Regions from separate parts of the Lactobacillus sp. ESL0230 genome, predicted to be linked through region 1. Evidence: riboswitches for the same ligand, from Rfam matches in the RefSeq annotation. Region 1 holds a riboswitch; each other region holds the start of a gene.
The links. Region 1 has a riboswitch for thiamine pyrophosphate ahead of F5ESL0230_RS01870 (ECF transporter S component). Riboswitches for the same ligand answer to the same signal wherever they lie in the genome.
Positions count from the first base shown of each region.

Region 2: another riboswitch for thiamine pyrophosphate. It lies ahead of thiM (hydroxyethylthiazole kinase); the one in region 1 lies ahead of F5ESL0230_RS01870 (ECF transporter S component).
Region 3: another riboswitch for thiamine pyrophosphate. It lies ahead of F5ESL0230_RS00480 (ATP-binding cassette domain-containing protein); the one in region 1 lies ahead of F5ESL0230_RS01870 (ECF transporter S component).

Region 1 is NZ_REHI01000006.1:18,124-21,408, reverse strand. It holds gene udk (uridine kinase) at 1-178, shown strand, start outside; gene F5ESL0230_RS01875 (tyrosine-protein phosphatase) at 241-987, opposite strand; gene F5ESL0230_RS01870 (ECF transporter S component) at 1,145-1,723, opposite strand; TPP riboswitch at 1,769-1,857, opposite strand; gene F5ESL0230_RS01865 (M42 family metallopeptidase) at 1,916-2,998, opposite strand; gene hpt (hypoxanthine phosphoribosyltransferase) at 3,198-3,285, shown strand, end outside.
Region 2 is NZ_REHI01000008.1:286,772-290,056, reverse strand. It holds gene thiE (thiamine phosphate synthase) at 1-241, opposite strand, end outside; gene thiD (bifunctional hydroxymethylpyrimidine kinase/phosphomethylpyrimidine kinase) at 247-1,056, opposite strand; gene thiM (hydroxyethylthiazole kinase) at 1,070-1,858, opposite strand; TPP riboswitch at 1,930-2,033, opposite strand; gene tenA (thiaminase II) at 2,125-2,784, shown strand; gene F5ESL0230_RS07855 (alpha-L-fucosidase) at 2,795-3,285, opposite strand, start outside.
Region 3 is NZ_REHI01000003.1:28,895-32,179, reverse strand. It holds gene F5ESL0230_RS00485 (helix-turn-helix transcriptional regulator) at 1-902, opposite strand, end outside; TPP riboswitch at 1,041-1,130, shown strand; gene F5ESL0230_RS00480 (ATP-binding cassette domain-containing protein) at 1,182-2,537, shown strand; gene F5ESL0230_RS00475 (energy-coupling factor transporter transmembrane protein EcfT) at 2,548-3,201, shown strand; gene F5ESL0230_RS00470 (IS3 family transposase) at 3,273-3,285, opposite strand, start outside.

The sequences.
Region 1 (3,285 bases):
GCGCTCAATTAATTCAGTAATTGAACAGTATCTTGACACAGTTAAGCCGATGTATCATCAATTTATTGAACCCACTAAACGTTATGCTGACATCATTATTCCAGAAGGTGGCACTAATGATGTTGCTATTGATATGTTGACAACCAAAGTACATTCTGTTCTAAATAAAAAGGGCTGATTCTCCTTTATGTTCGAGATCAGTCCTTTTTGCTACTAAGTTATTTGATGATTATTCATTAATTATTCCAAATAAGTACCTTGCATTTTTTCCTTAAAATTAGTTGGCAACTTCAACCCATTTACCAAGTAATTATCAAAATCCCCATAATTCTGCTCAATTGTTTTAAAATAGCATTCTAAATACGAAGGCTGTACAGTTAGTGCTGCCTTTACACTTTCAAGTTGAACTACATCTAACTGTCCTTTTAAAAGATTTAAAATTTCGTTATTAGCTTTGCTTCTTGCTTCAATTGTCTTTAAATAATCAGTAAAAATATCATGATTACCAACACCCAAACACTTTAAAATTAACGCTGCTGCAACACCAGTGCGATCTTTTCCCGCAAAGCAATGGAAAGCTGTTGGTACGGGATTGTCAACTAGAGTCAGCAAAAATTGTTGATATCCCTCACGCGCAGAATTTGTTAAAGCTAGTTGCTTGTATGTAATTAGCATATTACCTGCAACATCCCCATTAGCAGAAATAATTTCATCAAGACTAGCTTGGTTAGTAGCAGCATCTGCTAGAACATCTATCGTAATATAAGTTAATCCATTCCAAATATAATTTGGATATTCTTTTCGTTCATCAGCACCACGAAAATCTATTAATTGCTTAATTTGATATTTATTTCGGACGGCCTCCTTTTGCTCTAAAGATAAATCAAATAACTGTCCACACCGAAAAAGCATATTTTCTTTTACTTTTTTCCCATTTGCACCGACATAACCGCCTAATGAGCGCCAGTTCGTAATATCTTTTACCATAATTCCCCTTATCTATATCTAATATATCCGAATTATTCTTTTTATCAAAAAATTTACTCGAGCTAGAGCCAAATTTCAACCAAAACAAAAATAGCCGCTAACTGTTTTATCTGCTATCAACCTTTGGACAGGATAAGTTGCAACTATTTTACTCTAATTAACTTATTTTTGGCTTTACAGCACGTTCAAACATATTAATAATTAATTTAACTAAAATACCATCAAAAACAACAGCTGAAATCAAGTTAGTAATAAACATTGTTATTTGTAGTACAAGACTAAATTTTGACCAACCATAAAGCACATATGACAAAATAAAGCAGCCCAAGCCAGCAAAAATTGCTCCTGTTATCACACTTGCCCAAGAAAATTTCTGATAGCGTTCTTTTTTAGGGAAAAAGCCAATTTCATTTAATGCCCCCTGTAGAATACCAGATATAATAGTCGTTGCTCCCCATTGTCCCCCAATCGCCATTTCAACAACTGCCGCTAATAATTCACCAATAGTACCAGACCCAGCAGTTGGCACAAAATATATTGCTAAAGGCGCAGCCATGAGCCACAAACCTGTAAAAACTGTATCAACTACCGGTGCAAAGCCTGTTGGAATCAAGGTCATTTTAATTAAATTATAGGCCCAATTGAAGCCATAAGTGTAAATCACACCCATAATTATTCCGATTAAAGCAACTAAAATAATTGATTTAGTATTCCACTTTGATGATCTTGTAAACATAAAAATACTCCTAAATAACTATTAAGTCATTAGGAGTACTTAGTAATTTACTCTGTTACACTTCCCTAACGCAGGAATTATCCCGTTCAGGTTCAGAGGGTATTTCTCAGCTATATGCACCCCTAGTGACTTCTTCTGTATTATAGCATAATCGTGTAGCCTTTGCTTACACGATTTTATTTTATTAAGTATTTAAAAATTACTAAAACTAGCAAGCTTTTCCTCAGTCATGTCACGAATAATTGCCACTGCTAAATCAACTGCAGCCTTAAAATCATGGTATGCACTGAAGCAATATGGTGAATGTTCATATCGTACAGGTATACCAATCACAATAGTAGGTGCACCATTTTCATAGTAAATAGCGGCTCCATCTTGTCCCCCACCAGTACGAACTGAGCGCGTATAAGGAATATGATTTTTATCAGCTACATCGCAGGCATACTGTTGAAATTTAGGATTAGGTAAGAATGAGGTATCCATGTCACGTAGCATCGGTCCTCTTTTAAGACCAGTTTGAGATAACCAGTCAGGGGTAAAAGTATCATCAGCTGGACATGATTCTAGTACAATCGCCAAATCGGGTTTAACTTCCCTAGCTGTTACATACGCACCTCGTAACCCAACCTCTTCTTGACTTGAAAGAGCAGCAACGATATTAAAGTTTGTTTGTTCATCTTTTAATTCTTCAAGAACATCCGCCATTGCGGCTGCACCAAAGCGATCATCAAAATCTTTACCAAAAAACAAACCTGTCTTATCATTATATTCGCATTTTACATCAACGAAAATTGGACAGCCAGTGTCAATTTTGTAATCATTAATAGTTTCTTCGCGTGAGCTTGAACCAACATCAATCGACATGTCAGCAACATCTGGAACATTGTTACGCTCTGCTTCAGTCATAAAATGAGGCGGTTTAGTTGCCACTACTCCTGGAATATACTCACCATCACGATTTCTAATTTTGACACGTAAAGCTGGAATATTGTATTTAACCCAGCCACCAAGTGGAACAAATTTGATTAAGCCATTAGGCCTTACAGCCTGTGTAATAAAGCCAACAGCATCTGAATGTGCATCAAGCTGGATTATTGGACGGTGAGCTTTATTTTGCTTTTTAGCTGCATAAACATTCAACATACCATCAATTTTAATATCAGCGTAACTCTTCACAGTTTCTGTAAACAATTTAACAAATTCTTCTTCAAAGCCAGAGGTTGCGTTTGCATCTGCAAAGGCTTTAAGCATTTTAATTTCTTCTTCTTTTTTCATTTTTTAGCCTTTCATTTTTTACTATTATTCTTAATTGTAGCAAAATTTATATTAAGAAAACTACAATTTAAATTAAACTTCATTTTTAAATAAAAACCTTGTATAGACAAAAAAATTAAAACTATCTACTATTTCATCTAGAAAATGATATAATCGACTTTATTAGAAATTTAAATTGTTTAAAGTGAAAGGTAAATAAATGCCGAAAAACGACAATATTAACAGTATTATTGATCATAAGTTGTTTACCGAAGATGATATTCACGAAATGTGCGTCAAATTAGGCA
Region 2 (3,285 bases), on a different contig from region 1:
CGTCATCGATAAAAAATGGCACATCATATTTTTGACAAAGCTGATGTAGTTCTTCAGCCATTGATAAGCGGTCACTTTGTTTCAAAGTTGATTTAGGACCCTTATCACGGAATTGATAAGCAGTAATGCCAGCTTTGAGAGCTTCTTCTACTAATTCTGGTAGACTTTTGTTTGCGGGCAGGTCTTGTGTTCCACAGACAAAATATGCGGTTAACTGTGTGGAATCAAATTTTTGCATAATTTCTCCTAGTTTATTTTTACCCAATGATTAAGTGGTCCGTGACCATGGCCAACTTGGATGGTTTCTGCGATAGCTTTGGCTACGTATTGTTTACCAAGTTTAATTGCAGCACTTAAAGTTTGACCGTGAGCGAGCTGAGCTGTAATTGTTGCAGCTAAAGTGTCACCGGTGCCATGAGTTCTTTTGGTGTGGGTACGTGGACTGCTAATCCAAAAATCGGTACCATCGGCTAAGAGGGCATAGTCGCGTACTAGTTCATTTTCAGCATGACCACCTTTGATTAGAATATTTTTCACACCCATCTCTTGTAAGGCATGAGCTAATGCGGGATACTGTTTTTCGCTGCTTGCCTTAATTCCCGTCAGTACTTCAGCTTCGGGCAAGTTGGGTGTTACTAAATCTGCAAGTGGTAAAAGTTCCTCTTTGACAGTTTTAACAGCATCCTTACTTAGCAGGGGTGCACCGCCTTTAGCTACCATTACGGGATCAATTGTAATGGGACCAAAATCATACTTTTTTAGGTTAAGAGCAACTTGATGCACGTGAGCTGCATCGCCAAGCATTCCTGTTTTGCAGGCACGGATCTTAAAATCAGCGGCAAGTGAAGTAAATTGTGCGTCAATTAGTTCTAATGGTATTAAAAAAGAGTCTTGTACACCAAGGGTATTTTGTGCGGTAACAGCTACCACCACTGCTGTACCAAAAACTTTTTGCATTTGAAAAGTCTTAAGATCGGCCATAATACCAGCACCACCACCAGAATCGGTTCCAGCGATTGTTAATACTTGGGGGAAAGAATTAATTTTTTCAGTCATAAAAAGCCGTCCTTTAGTCAAATTTTGCTATTTTTTCAATATCGGCAACTTGAACTTTAGCCAAGTAGTCTATCAGATGCATACCGAACGTGCCAGGGCCAATTTTTGGATGGTCTTTAGCTAGTAATTCGCCAGTAGCTGCAAATACCAAGGTGGCAGTTTGAGCTGCTTCAAATGGATCAGCCCCAACTGATGCAAAAGCTGCCACAATACTAGATAGTACATCACCTGAGCCAACATGGGCTTGAAATAGCGGGGTGCCGTTGTAAACATGTGCAATCTTCTTGCCATTGCTGATTGTGTCTGTTGCACCACTAGCAATAACAACACAGTCCAATTTTTGAGCCGTTTTTTGGGTGATTTGGTCAAGATTACCTGAACCCGAACCGGCATCAATTCCTCGGGCATTCCATTCAAAACCCCCTAAAGCTGCAATTTCGCCAGCATTACCACGGATTATGCTAACTGGAAATCTGTGGAGGAGGTCCTGCGCTGTTTGCAGACGATAATTAACCGCTCCTACAGCGACAGGGTCAAATACGATAGGCTTTTTATCTTGGGTAGCTAAAGCGCCTATTTTTTTCATTTGGGCAATTTGCAACTGGGTTAAGGTGCCGAGATTAAGGGTAACGCTTGAAGCCATCTTAACCATTTCTTCGGCTTCGGCAATTTCCTTACTCATAATTGGTGAAGCACCAATAGCATTTAAACTATTAGCAACATCTTGAACGGTGACAAAATTAGCAGCATTTAAAACAACCGGATTTTTTTCTCGTAATTCATTGAGAATATTTAACTTCATTTCAACCTCCAACAATTGCACTAGCCTACTTGCGTAAATAAAAAGCTTTGACACTATCATGTGTCAAAGCTTAACGGTTATTGACACGTTCCTACGCAAGAATTAGCTTACAGGTTCAAAGGGTCTAGAACGTAGTTCCATCTCAGCCGCGATGGGGGCTCCCCTCGTGTTATCGCTTTCTATTATAATGATTTTTTCTGTTTAATACAATTAAAAATAGGCATAAAATAAGAATAAAATTAATAAAGTAGAAAAGAGGCAAATTAATGAGTTTCACGCAGCAATTGCATAAAGTAGCACAAAATATATGGCAAAAAAGTCTGGTGCATCCTTTCATTACAGAATTACAAAGTGGCCAACTACCGTTAACAAAATTTCGGTTTTATTTACTGCAGGATCGATATTATTTAGTTGAATTTAGTAAGTTCCATCATCTATTAGCTGAACAAGCAGGTAATCCGCAAATCAAACAATTTTTATTGCAGAGTGAAGCAGATCTTAAGGCTTGCGAATGGTCTGTCCGCAGTGATTTTTTTACGGAATTAAAAATTACTCCAATGGAAATTAGACAAACAGCGGTTGCGCCTACGGCGTATAATTATGTCAATCATATGTATCTGACACTCGAACGTGATGGCTTTGCCCCAGCAATCGCTGCAATTGTTCCTTGTTATTGGTTGTATCAAGAAATTGGGCAAAAATTAGCTGAAGTTGGCTCACCCGTAGCACTCTATCAAACATGGATAGATACTTATGATAGTGACTGGTATAAGGTCAATGTGACACATATTTTGCAATTAATAAATATTTTGGCTAGTCAAGCCACCGCAACTGATCGTCAAATGATGCAAACAGCTTTTATTCGCAGTAGCTACTACGAATTACAGTTTTGGCAAATGGCTTACGCAAAAGAGCAGTGGAAATAAAATATGTGCATTATTTATAATAAATTTTGGCAACTCGTTCAATTAAATTAGTTCCATATTCAAATCCATCAGCTGAAATCTCTAGTGATTTTTGAGTATAGTTTTGTTTAAAGCTTAATTTTTTATTATTATCTAACCAAACAATATGACTAATTTTTTGATTATTTGGCCAATTATTAAAAACAAGTTGACGAGCTTTTTCACCGCCTAAAATAACATTACTATTACCAATATTACCAAGATTATCAACGAAGAGATAACGACCTTTGATAAAATCATGAATGTTTGATGTTGAAGGATATGTTGGGTATTCATAATTAGCAGTACCGTAAATTGCTTCGTGATTTATTTTCATCCAATGACTTACAATTTCAAGTAATGATTGGCAATGAACATTCAATGAACCATCAAATTCTGGTCCAACATTAATTAATAAATTTGCGCCAACTTTGCGTGTATGGCATATTTGTTCAATTAATTGCTTAGCTGAGATATAGTTGA
Region 3 (3,285 bases), on a different contig from region 1:
AATAATTCTGTCCGCATTTGAACTGGCGTTTCATGATAATACTCGTTAAATTTTTTATAAAAAAAAGATTTACCACTATATCCTACTTGAGAAATAATATCTCTAACCGAAATATCGGGGCGTGCTAGTAAGGTACGTGCTTCCTGCATACGTCTTTCATCAACATGCTCAACAAAACTTTTTCCAGTTTTTTGCTTAACTAAAGTTGAAAAATAATTAGGATTTAAACCAAAATGCTTTGCAGTTTGTTCCAAAGTAATATGAGCAAAGTTTTCATCAATATATTGATCTAGAGTTGTCTCAGCAAATTCATAGTTAACCAGTGGTAGAGCTGATAGCTTTTGATTTCTAATCGTTGTTAAAAATGCCATCATTAATTCTGCACTAATCATTTCACTAGTAAACAAATTTTGGTTTAAATATTCATCAACGATTCTTCTCATCAGTTGGGTGGGTTTGGCTAATTTTGAATTTTTTAAATATAACAACCGCTCCGTCTTAAGAGATAACTTTATTTGGCTAACTATTTTCTGCTCGTCATCATTAAATTTAGCTATAGCATTGAGAAAATTTAAATGATTAGTAAATTCAAATTTAACGATTATATCTTCTTTAGTTTGCCTAGGAACATCATATTCACATTTTGGTTCTAAAAAAACGCTATTTCCTGTTGCTAAACGAATATTTTTTCCATTGATTTTTATGTTTATTGTTCCTGCCACCATAAAAATAATAGTTTGACGAGCAGTTTGATAGCGATGTAGACCAGTATTATGATTTTCAAGATAAATCGTAAATAGATCAAAAGTGCTATTAACTGGTTTGAGACATACCTCATTTGTATCAGTACTTATTGCTTGTAAAACACTCGCTAAATATTGTTCCAGCCTAGCTGCTGTCATACCTTCACCTTCTCAATGATTTTATATTATACTTTAATTATATATCAAAAGATTTGTTACTTATAAATTTTTAAAGCAAAAAAGTTTACTTTAATATCATGATCAAGATAGACAGCAAACCATCTTTTAGGTATAATGACACTAATCTTGGGGTGCCGATAAGGCTGAGAACATACCCACTGAACCTGCATGGATAATGCCAACGAAGGGAAAATCACTTGAATTTTACGTCATCTGGTATGAAGCCATGATGACTTTTTTTATACTTAGGAAATAAAATTGATTACTATTAAAAATTTAACTTTTACATATGACCTGCAGAATAAAATTTTAGATAACCTTAGTTTAACCATACCTACAAAAGAATTTTCATTATTAGTAGGACCTTCAGGCTGCGGCAAATCTACCCTACTAAAAATACTTGCAGCACTTTATCCCAAATATGCTGGTCAACTCACTGGGGAAGTTGATTTAAATGGCTTACGAGCTGCGATGCTGTTCCAAAATGCTAGTGAACAATTTACAATGTCTACTCCGCGAGAAGAAATTATCTTCGCTTTAGAAAACCTCCAAGTTGACCGTGAACAATATGCCCAGCGTCTTAAATTGGCCGTTAAATTTACCCAGATTGACCATCTACTTGATCAAAAAATTAATACAATGTCTGGTGGTGAACAGCAACGAGTCGCACTAGCTGTTCTAGTAGCAATGGATGTAGATCTTTATTTACTTGATGAGCCATTTGCCAGTTGTGACCCAGATACTCGGCACTTTTTAATTAACAAATTAGCAGCTTTAAAAAAACAAGGGAAAACTATTCTCATTAGTGATCATCTTTTAAGCAATTATCAAAATATTTGTGACAATATATTTCAATTTCAAAAAAAAGTAATCACTAAGCTAAGTGCAGCAGCCAAAGATAACTTATTGCAAAAAAATAAAGATAAAAAAAATTATCATTTTGCTCTCCCTCAAAGTGAGCAACCCTGTTTTACTTTAACTAATACAAAAATTAGTGAAAATCGATTACTTTTAAACCAAAAGCACTTACAAATTATGGCTGGTAAAACCACCCTCATTACGGGAGCTAATGGCATTGGTAAAACTTCACTTTTTAATGCCCTTAGTAAAATGTTATCCTACGATGGTAGCTTGACTTATTATGACCATGAAATTAGCCAACTATCCGCGCGTAAATATTTGCGGCAAGTTGGGCAAGTTTTCCAAAAAGCTAGTGACCAATTTATTAATATTTCAGTTGCAGATGAGCTTAACTTGAGTAAAAAAAGTCCTAACAACCATTTCTTTACTGACCCAGAAATTAATAAAGCTTTAATTGCCTTGGAATTAGATCAAACCTTAGATCAAGCTGTCTATTCCCTTTCTGGTGGTCAACAAAAGAAATTGCAAATTTTATTGATGATCATTGCTAGTCAAGCTGTGCTCTTACTTGATGAACCGCTAAGTGGCTTAGATGATCATTCTGCTAAACAAATCATAAATTTATTAAAGGAGAACCAAGCTCGACAAGGGCAAACATTAGTAATTATTACCCACGACCTTACTAACATTGCGGAGTGGTGTGATTATCATCTTGTTTTTAAAAACCAACAATTAACCTATGTAACGAAATGAGGTGCTCGCATTGAATCCTGGTTTTAAGTTCTTTTTAGCAGTAACAGTTTCTTTAGAGATATCATTGACAACCAGCTTACCTACAAATTTAATCATTATTGGAATAGCAGTAGTTTATTTACTTTTTAATCATGTCAAAATCAAAAATTTACTTTTAACATTACTTTTACCATTAGTAGCAGCAACGACCATCTTTGCTACGCTGTACTGGTTTACACCTGAACCCAATTTACAGAACGCTCTTTGTTTAGCTAGTAGAATTTATGTCTACACTCTGACCATCTACTGCGTTTTTATTGGAACTACGACCACAGAATTTGCTCGTTGCTTTGAACAAAATTTTCATCTACCAAGTAAATTCGCATATGGCATTTTAGCAGCACTTAATCTTGTTCCCCAAATGAAACAAGCAATTAAAAAAGTCCAAACCGCTGCAATGATGCGGGGAGTTTATTTAAGTTTTTGGTCACCTACACTCTACTTCAAAGCAATCTTAATTGCCCTCAATTCAGCCGAAAATTTAGCCCAAGCAATGGAGTCACATGGCTATGTTGAAGATGCGCCACGGACAACGATCGTGGCAATTCCAATAAAAATAAGTGATTGGATATATAGCGGTATTATTCTATTATTTGTTAACCTTGCACTACTTACTTTCAATTAAATAAAAAATAGCCATATAGATGATGCGAACCCAAAATTAGGGCGCTTTATTAATTATTAACTGAGGACTAATTACCGGTATTTA